DNA from 2 places in the Streptomyces sp. NPDC107500 genome. Region 1 is predicted to be linked to the other one. Evidence: riboswitches for the same ligand, from Rfam matches in the RefSeq annotation. Region 1 holds a riboswitch; the other holds the start of a gene.
What was found. A riboswitch is a leader RNA that binds a small molecule or an ion and turns the genes downstream of it on or off. The one in region 1 is predicted to bind glycine.

Region 1 (4,532 bases):
CTGGCGCTCCTTGAAGTCCTCGCTCGCGGCGACCTTGAAGGCGACGGCCTTGGCGGCGACCACGTGCTCCAGCGGTCCACCCTGCTGACCGGGGAAGACGGCGGAGTTGATCTTCTTGGCCAGGTCGGCCGTGGAGAGGATCACACCGCCGCGCGGGCCGCCCAGCGTCTTGTGGGTCGTGGTGGTGACCACGTGCGCGTGCGGCACCGGGTTCGGGTGCAGGCCCGCCGCGACCAGACCGGCGAAGTGCGCCATGTCGACCATGAGGTAGGCGCCGACCTCGTCGGCCACCTTGCGGAAGGCGGCGAAGTCGAGCTGCCGGGGGTAGGCCGACCAGCCGGCCACGATCAGCTTCGGCCTGCTCTCCTTGGCGAGGCGCTCCACCTCGGCCATGTCGACCTGGCCGTCCTCGCCGACGTGGTACGGGACCACGTTGTAGAGCTTGCCGGAGAAGTTGATCTTCATGCCGTGGGTCAGGTGCCCGCCGTGGGCGAGGTTCAGACCCATGATCGTGTCGCCCGGCTTGAGCAGCGCGAACATCGCGGCGGCGTTGGCCTGCGCGCCCGAGTGCGGCTGCACGTTGGCGTGCTCGGCGCCGAACAGCGCCTTGACCCGGTCGATGGCGATCTGCTCGACCACGTCGACGTGCTCGCAGCCGCCGTAGTAGCGGCGGCCGGGATAGCCCTCGGCGTACTTGTTGGTCAGGACCGAGCCCTGGGCCTCCATCACCGCGACGGGTGCGAAGTTCTCGGAGGCGATCATCTCCAGGGTGGACTGCTGGCGGTCCAGCTCGGCGTCGACGGCGGCGGCGACGTCGGGGTCGAGCTCATGCAGGGGTGTGTTCAGAAGCGACATGCGTCCGTGACTCCTCAGGCGCCGGCGAATGCGGTGTACTCGTCGGCGGAGAGCAGGTCGCCCGGCTCGTCCGTGACCCGCACCTTGAACAGCCAGCCGCCCTCGAAGGGGGCGCTGTTCACCAGCGACGGGTCGTTGACGACGTCCTCGTTGATCTCGGTGACCTCACCGGAGACGGGGGAGTACAGGTCGGAGACGGACTTGGTCGACTCCAGTTCGCCGCAGGTCTCGCCCGCGGACACCGAGTCGCCGACCTCGGGAAGCTGCACGAAGACGACGTCACCGAGCGCGTTGGCCGCGTGCTCCGTGATGCCGACCGTCGAGGCGCCGTCCTCGGCGGCCGACAGCCACTCGTGCTCCTTGCTGTAGCGCAGCTGCTGGGGGTTGCTCATGGCCTGAATTCTCCTGTACGCGGGTGACTGCTGATGAATGGGGGACTGCTGACACTGCCGTTGAGCAGCAAGGACACGCGCGGAGGCCGGTGGCCGTCCGCCCTCAGTGTCTACTTCTGGCGCTTGTAGAAGGGCAGTGCCACGACCTCGTACGGCTCGTGGCTGCCCCGGATGTCCACGCCCACACCCTCGGTCCCCGGAGCCGCGTGCGCCGCGTCGACGTACGCGATGGCGATCGGCTTGCCCAGCGTGGGGGAGGGGGCGCCGGAGGTGACCTCGCCGATCACCTCGCCGCCGGCGACGACCTGGTACCCGGCACGCGGGACCCGGCGGCCCTCGGCGATCAGGCCGACCAGCACGCGGGGCGGGTTCTGCTCGGCCTCGGCGGCGGCCCCGGTCAGCGCGGCGCGACCGACGAAGTCGCCCTCCTTCTCGAACTTCACCACCCGGCCGAGCCCGGCGTCGAAGGGCGTCAGGGAGGTGCTCAGCTCGTGCCCGTACAGCGGCATGCCCGCCTCCAGGCGGAGCGTGTCCCGGCAGGACAGGCCGCAGGGGACGAGACCGACGCCCTGGCCCGCCTCGGTCAGCGCCTGCCACAGCTCGACGGCGTGCTCCGGCTTCACGAACAGCTCGAAGCCGTCCTCGCCGGTGTAGCCGGTGCGCGCGATCAGCGCCGGGACGCCGGCCACCGTGCCGGGCAGACCGGCGTAGTACTTCAGGCCGTCCAGGTCGGCGTCGGTGAGGCTCTTGAGGATGCCCGGGGACTCGGGGCCCTGCACGGCGAGCAGCGCGTAGGCGTCGCGGTCGTCGCGCACCTCGGCGTCGAAACCGGCCGCCCGCTCGGTCAGCGCGTCGAGCACGGTCTGCGCGTTGGAGGCGTTGGCGACGACCATGTACTCGGCGTCCGCCAGCCGGTAGACGATCAGGTCGTCCAGGATGCCGCCGTCCTCGCGGCAGATCATGGTGTAGCGGGCGCGGCCCGGCTTCACGCCGCCGATGTTGCCGACCAGCGCGAAGTCAAGGAGCGCGGCGGCCTGCGGCCCGGTGACGGTGATCTCGCCCATGTGCGAGAGGTCGAAGAGACCGGCCCGGGTGCGCACCGCGACGTGCTCGTCACGCTCGGAGGCGTAGCGCAGGGGCATGTCCCAGCCGGCGAAGTCGGTCATCGTCGCGCCCAGCGCGCGATGCGTGGCGTCGAGCGCGGTACGGCGGGTGTTCGAACTGCTCATCGGTCGGTCGTCTCCCAGGACAGGACGGCACGGGCGAGGTCGGTCCTCCCCATCTGTCATCGGAACCTGAGAGGTTCGCCACGACCACCGGAGTACGGCGATCAGGGCTTGCACCTTGGGTGGGGCAGCCGTCGAACGGCGGCCCGCTTTTCAGATGTGCCTCGCCCGCGCGGTAACGGGGGCCTGAGAGATTCAAGGGAGGGACTTGCTCCTTCGGCGCCCCGGCGTGGCCGGGGACTCTCCCGCGCGGATTCAAACGGCCGGTATGCAGTTGGCGCCGCCATCATTGCACGACCGGCCGATTCGTGGCAGACCGTGATCTGTAACCGGCTTGTGGCAGTAAGCGAACGAAATCGCGAGACCCGCGCATTACCTTCTCTTTACACTCGACGGGGATGGGAACTCGTGAACCGCCCCAGGGGAGACGATCACGGTGAACAGGACCACGGCCTACGCCACGACCTCGGGCCTCGCGCTGCCCGAGCAGCCCTCCGCCCCGGCCCCGCAGTCGTGCGCCGAGCGGCCCGCACCCGTCGTCCGCGACCTGCGCGAGCGGGACGGGCGCGGCCCGCACGCCCTGCTCTTCGGACCCCGGGACCTGGTGGTGATCACCGGCCTGCCCGGCAGCGGCAAGTCCACCCTGATGGCGCGCACCGTGCGCGGCCCGCGCATCGACTCCCAGGACACCCGCGACCGCTGGGAGCGCCGCATGCCGGGCTTCCTGCCGTACGCGCTCTACCGCCCCCTGGTCCGCCTCGCCCACTACGCGGGGCTCCGCAAGGCGCTGCGCTCCGGCGAGGGCGTCGTCGTGCACGACTGCGGCACACAGTCCTGGGTGCGCGGCTGGCTGGCCCGGGAGGCCCGGCGCCGCGACGGCACCCTGCACCTGCTGCTCCTCGACGTCGGCGCCGACCAGGCCCTCGCCGGGCAGCGCGAGCGCGGCCGCGGCGTCTCGCGGTACGCGTTCCTGCGGCACCGCGCGGCCAACTCCCGCCTGCTGCGCGCCGTGACCGGAGGCGCCCTGCCGGCCGGCTGCACCTCGGCGATCGTCCTGGACCGGGCGGCCGCGGACAACCTCCGCCGCATCGCGTTCACCGGATGACGGACCACGGGGGGCTGCGCCGAACGGGTTAGCCTTTTCAGCCAGGACAGCGGTACCAGGCAGGCGGTAGGCAGATGGACTTCCCCGAGTTCCCGGCACAGGCACACCCCCACCCGCACGGCGGTTGGCCCGGCAACGAGCTGGAGGAGGTGCTCTCCGCCTCCCTCGGCATACCCGGCGCCGGCGGGCGGATCGTGGAGGTGCTCGGCCGCAGCTTCCTCTGGATCCCCCTGCCGAACGGCGGCGGCCCGCACAGCGGCCCCCTCGACCTGCCCTCCCTGGAGATCGACGGCCAGGCCTACGTGCCGGTGTTCAGCTCCGAGGAGCAGCTCCGCCAGGTCGCCGGGGCGCAGATGGCGTACACCGTCGCCCCCGCCGCGGAGTTCGCCCGCGGCCTGCCCCCGCAGATCGGCATCGCCGTGAACCCGGAGGGCGTGGTCGGCATCCCGCTGCCGCCGCCCGCCGTGGCCGAGCTGTGCCGGGCCGGCCGCACCCCGCTGGACGGGCCCGCATCCGGCGGCCGGGTCCGCCTCTTCGAACCGGACTGGCAGGACGACCCGGTGGACTTCCTCGCCGCGGCCTCCGCCGAGTTCGCCGCCACCGGCGTCGTGCGCACCGCCCGCCGCTGCCTGGCCGCCGTCGAGACCGCCGACCCCACCCTGTTCGTCGGCGTCGAACTCACCCACTGGGAGGGCGACGCCCGAGCCCTCCCCCTGGACGCCCTGGGCCGCGCCCTCACCGCCGCCCCGCCGAAGTGGCCGGTCAACCTGGTCCTCCTGGAGGCCGCCCAGGACCCCGTCTGCGACTGGATGAGGGACAGGGTCCGCCCTTTCTACGACCGGGACTTGTAAACACCGTTGAGGTAAGCGCCCCTCAGGGGCGCGGGGAACTGCGCGACAAGCCACGACGCACCCGCACCCGCAGGACGACAGCGCCCCCCGAGCTCATAGGCGC
Region 2 (4,532 bases), on a different contig from region 1:
TCTACGAGTGCACCTCCCCCGACGAGGTGCACGCCCTCCTCCAGGGCGGCCAGGGCATCTTCGGGATCGCCGTCGGCGTGGTCTGGCGGGACGTGGAGAGCGCGCTGTCCCAGCTGCACGGAGAGCGGATCGACACGGGGGAGACCCTGGTCGGGCACAATCCGGCGGACGAGCTGGCGCGACGCCGCAACAGGGCGGTCTGAGCGGCGCGCCGGCCCGCCCGGCGCGCGGGCCGGCCGGTGGCGGCCGCATTGTCAGTGGCGTAGGGCAGCATCGGAGATGTGAGAACCGCGCCCACGATCCTGCATCTCGACATGGATGCCTTCTTCGCCTCGGTGGAGCAGGCGTCCAAGCCGAGTCTGCGCGGGAAGGCCGTGGTGGTGGGCGGCCTGGGGCCGCGAGGCGTCGTCGCCACCTGCTCGTACGAGGCGCGCGTCTTCGGCGTCCACTCGGCGATGCCCATGGGCCAGGCCAGGCGGCTGGCGCCCAACGCCGCGTATCTCGTCCCGCGGTTCGAGCTGTACCGGTCGATCAGCGAGCAAGTGATGCGGCTGCTCAGGGAGCTGTCCCCGTTGGTGGAGCCGCTGAGCCTGGACGAGGCCTTCGTGGACCTGGAGGCCGGTGGGACGGCCTGGGACGCGGCGTCGGCGCGGCTGGCCGGGACGAAGCTGCGCACGGACATCCGCGCCGCCACGGGCCTCACCGGATCCGTGGGACTGGCCGCCTCCAAGATGCTGGCCAAGATCGCCTCCGAGGAGGCCAAGCCCGACGGGCTGGTCCTGATCCCGCCGGGGACGGAGCGGGCCATGCTGGAGCCCATGTCCGTGCGGACCCTGCCCGGCGTCGGCCCGGCGACCGGCGACCACCTGCGCCGGGCCGGCATCACCACGGTCGGGGAACTGGCCGAGGCGGGCGAGGACGAGTTGGTGCGGCTGGTGGGCAAGGCGCACGGACACGGCCTGTACGCCATGGCCCTGGCGCTCGACGAGCGGCCCGTGGTGGCCGAGCGGGAGGCCAAGTCCGTGTCGGTCGAGGACACCTACGACGTGGACATCCACGACCGGGTGCGGGTCGGCGTGGAGGTGGGCCGGCTGGCCGACCGGTGCGTGCGCCGGCTGCGCGCGTCGGGGCTGTCCGGGCGGACCATCGTGCTCAAGGTGCGCAGATACGACTTCTCCACGCTGACGCGCTCCGAGACGCTGCGCGGGCCCACGGACGACCCGGCGGTGGTGCGGGAGGCCGCCGCCCGGCTGCTGGACTCGGTGGACACCACGGGAGGTGTGCGGCTGCTCGGGGTCGGCGTCAGCGGCCTGGCCGACTACACGCAGGAGGACCTGTTCGCGCAGGCGGCGGGAGGCGGGGCCGGGGAACCGGCCGAGGAGCCGGAGACCGAGCCCGCCGCGGAGCACCGCCCGGCACCCGCGGAGCGCCGCTGGCCGTCGGGGCACGACGTGCGGCACACGCGGTTCGGGCACGGGTGGGTCCAGGGGAGCGGGCTGGGGCGGGTCACCGTGCGCTTCGAGACGCCGTACTCGCGGACCGGGCGGGTGCGGACCTTTCCGATGGACGACCCGGAGCTGACGCCCGCGGATCCGCTGCCGCTGGTTCCGTCCGAGACGCGAAGACCCGGCGACGGCCCGGCCAGACCGGTGGCCGGCTAGCCGTGCGTCCCGTACGTGCCGCGAGCTTTGTGGGGGCGGAGCGTCAGCTCTCCTCGTTGCCCTTGCCCGCCAGCTTGCCGAAGTCGCGGTCGGGGAGCGGGGGAGCGGCGGCCACGTCGAGGCCGTAGTGGTGGTACAGCTGGAGTTCCTGTTCCGGCGAGAGGTGGCGGCCGACGCCGAAGTCCGGTGCCTCCTTGATCAGGGCCCGGGCGAAGGGCACGCGCAGGGCGCCCTCGACCAGCTCGCTGGGCTCCAGGGGTACGAAGGCGTCCCTGCTGAAGAGGCCGGTGCGGATGGCCGCCCACTCGGGCACGCCGGTGGCATCGTCGAGGTACACCTCGTCCACGATGCCGATCCTGGTGCCGTCGCGGTCGAACGCCTTGCGGCCTATCAGGTTCCGCGGGTCGATGTCAGTACGCACGGGCCCTCCACTTGGTCACCACTTGGCCGCACTGGGGTCGCACACCAGCCCGCCGAATCATCCGTAAGTACTACAAAAAACTACATATGGCCGGTCGGCCACTCGAAGGTTCGTGCCGCGGGCTCGCTGGTACGCTGGCAAACGGCTGCTGACCCCGCGCGGGAGAGTCCTCCGGAGATCACCGGAGGCGCCGAAGGAGCAAATCCTCCCCGGAATCTCTCAGGCTCACGTACCGCACGGACGAGGTCACTCTGGAAAGCAGAGCGGGTGTCGACGGCTTCCGCTCTCACCGACGGTGAAAGCCGGGACGCCCTCGGGCCGCCCCGGTGAAGCTCTCAGGTTGAGATGACAGAGGGGGAGGCCGACCGGGTACCCGCGCCGTGGTGCCCCTCGCAGGTCGTCAGACCAGGAGGCCTCCGCAATGACCGCCCACCGCACTCCGCTCACCGAACTCGAACAGGCAGCGCCGTTCGAGCAGCGCCACATCGGCCCCGACCACGAGGCCCGGGCCAAGATGCTCGCGCAGGTCGGTTACGGTTCGCTCGACGAGCTGACGGCCGCCGCGGTGCCGGATGTGATCAAGAACGCCGACGCGCTGGACCTGCCCGGCGCCCGCTCCGAGGCCGAGGTGCTGGCCGAGCTGCGCTCGCTGGCCGACCGCAACCAGGTCCTGGACTCCATGATCGGCCTCGGTTACTACGGCACCTTCACCCCGCCGGTCATCCTGCGCAACGTCATGGAGAACCCCTCCTGGTACACCGCGTACACGCCGTACCAGCCCGAGATCTCCCAGGGCCGCCTGGAGGCCCTGCTCAACTTCCAGACCATGGTCGCCGAGCTGACCGGCCTGCCCACCTCCGGTGCCTCCCTGCTGGACGAGGGCACCGCCGCCGCCGAGGCGATGGCGCTCTCCCGGCGCATGGGCAAGAACAAGAAGGGCCTCTTCCTGGTCGACGCGGACGTGCTGCCGCAGACCATCGCCGTGATCCAGACCCGCGCCGAGCCGACCGGCGTCGAGGTCGTCGTCGCCGACCTGAGCGAGGGCATCCCGGCCGCGGTCGCCGAGCGGGAGATCAACGGCGTCCTGCTCCAGTACCCGGGCGCCTCCGGTGCCGTGCGCGACATCAAGCCGGTCGTCGAGCGGGCGCACGAGCTGGGCGCGCTCGTCACCGTCGCCGCCGACCTGCTCGCCCTCACCCTGCTCACCTCGCCCGGCGAGCTGGGCGCGGACATCGCCGTGGGCACCACCCAGCGCTTCGGCGTACCGATGGGCTTCGGCGGACCGCACGCCGGCTACATGGCCGTGCACGAGAAGTTCGCGCGGAGCCTGCCCGGCCGCCTCGTCGGCGTCTCCGTGGACGCGGACGGCAACAAGGCCTACCGCCTGGCCCTGCAGACCCGCGAGCAGCACATCCGCCGCGAGAAGGCCACCAGCAACATCTGCACCGCCCAGGTGCTGCTCGCCGTCATGGCCGGCATGTACGCCGTCTACCACGGCCCCGACGGCCTGCGGGCCATCGCCCGGCGCACCCACCGGTACGCCTCGATCACCGCCGCGGGCCTCGCCGCGGGCGGCGTCGAGATCGTCCACGGCGCCTACTTCGACACCGTCACCGCGCGGGTGCCCGGCCGGGCCGACGCGGTCGTGCACGCCGCCCGCGCGAACGGCATCAACCTGCGGCTCGTCGACGCCGACCACGTCTCCTTCGCCTGCGACGAGACCACCACGCGCGCCCAGGTCGGCGGCGTGTGGCACGCCTTCGGCGTCGAGGGCGACATCGAGGCGCTGGACGCGGAGACCGCGGAGACGCTGCCCGAGGCGCAGCTGCGCACCGACGACTTCCTGACCCACCCCGTCTTCCACCAGCACCGCTCCGAGACCGCGATGCTGCGCTACCTGCGCCGCCTCGCCGACCGGGACTACGCGCTGGACCGCGGCATGATCCCGCTGGGCTCCTGCACCATGAAGCTCAACGCCACCACCGAGATGGAGCCGGTCACCTGGTCCGAGTTCGGCGCGCTGCACCCCTTCGCGCCCGCCGAGCAGGCGCAGGGCTACCTCACCCTCATCCGTGAGCTGGAGGAGCGGCTCGCGGAGGTGACCGGGTACGACAAGGTCTCGTTGCAGCCCAACGCCGGGTCGCAGGGCGAGTTCGCGGGCCTGCTCGCCGTACGCGGGTACCACCGGGCCAACGGCGACGAGCAGCGCACCGTCTGCCTCATCCCGTCCTCCGCGCACGGCACCAACGCGGCCAGCGCGGTGATGGCCGGCATGAAGGTCGTCGTCGTCAAGACCGCCGAGGACGGCGAGATCGACATCGAGGACCTGCGCGCCAAGATCGAGCAGCACCGCGACGAGCTGGCCGTGCTGATGATCACCTACCCGTCCACGCACGGTGTCTTCGAGGAGCACGTGGCCGACATCTGCGGCCGGGTGCACGACGCCGGCG

Region 2: another riboswitch for glycine. It lies ahead of gcvP (aminomethyl-transferring glycine dehydrogenase); the one in region 1 lies ahead of gcvT (glycine cleavage system aminomethyltransferase GcvT).

What each region holds. Positions count from the first base shown of each region.
Region 1 covers NZ_JBVJPF010000011.1:33,292-37,823, forward strand. Annotated here, with positions in the region: gene glyA (serine hydroxymethyltransferase) at 1-855, opposite strand, end outside; gene gcvH (glycine cleavage system protein GcvH) at 870-1,247, opposite strand; gene gcvT (glycine cleavage system aminomethyltransferase GcvT) at 1,358-2,476, opposite strand; glycine riboswitch at 2,520-2,636, opposite strand; glycine riboswitch at 2,637-2,731, opposite strand; gene ACZ67M_RS35490 (AAA family ATPase) at 2,910-3,578, shown strand; gene ACZ67M_RS35495 (enhanced serine sensitivity protein SseB) at 3,653-4,429, shown strand.
Region 2 covers NZ_JBVJPF010000006.1:610,462-614,993, reverse strand. Annotated here, with positions in the region: gene ACZ67M_RS26485 (MerR family transcriptional regulator) at 1-203, shown strand, start outside; gene ACZ67M_RS26480 (DNA polymerase IV) at 282-1,661, shown strand; gene ACZ67M_RS26475 (PRC-barrel domain-containing protein) at 1,705-2,082, opposite strand; glycine riboswitch at 2,232-2,327, shown strand; gene gcvP (aminomethyl-transferring glycine dehydrogenase) at 2,504-4,532, shown strand, end outside.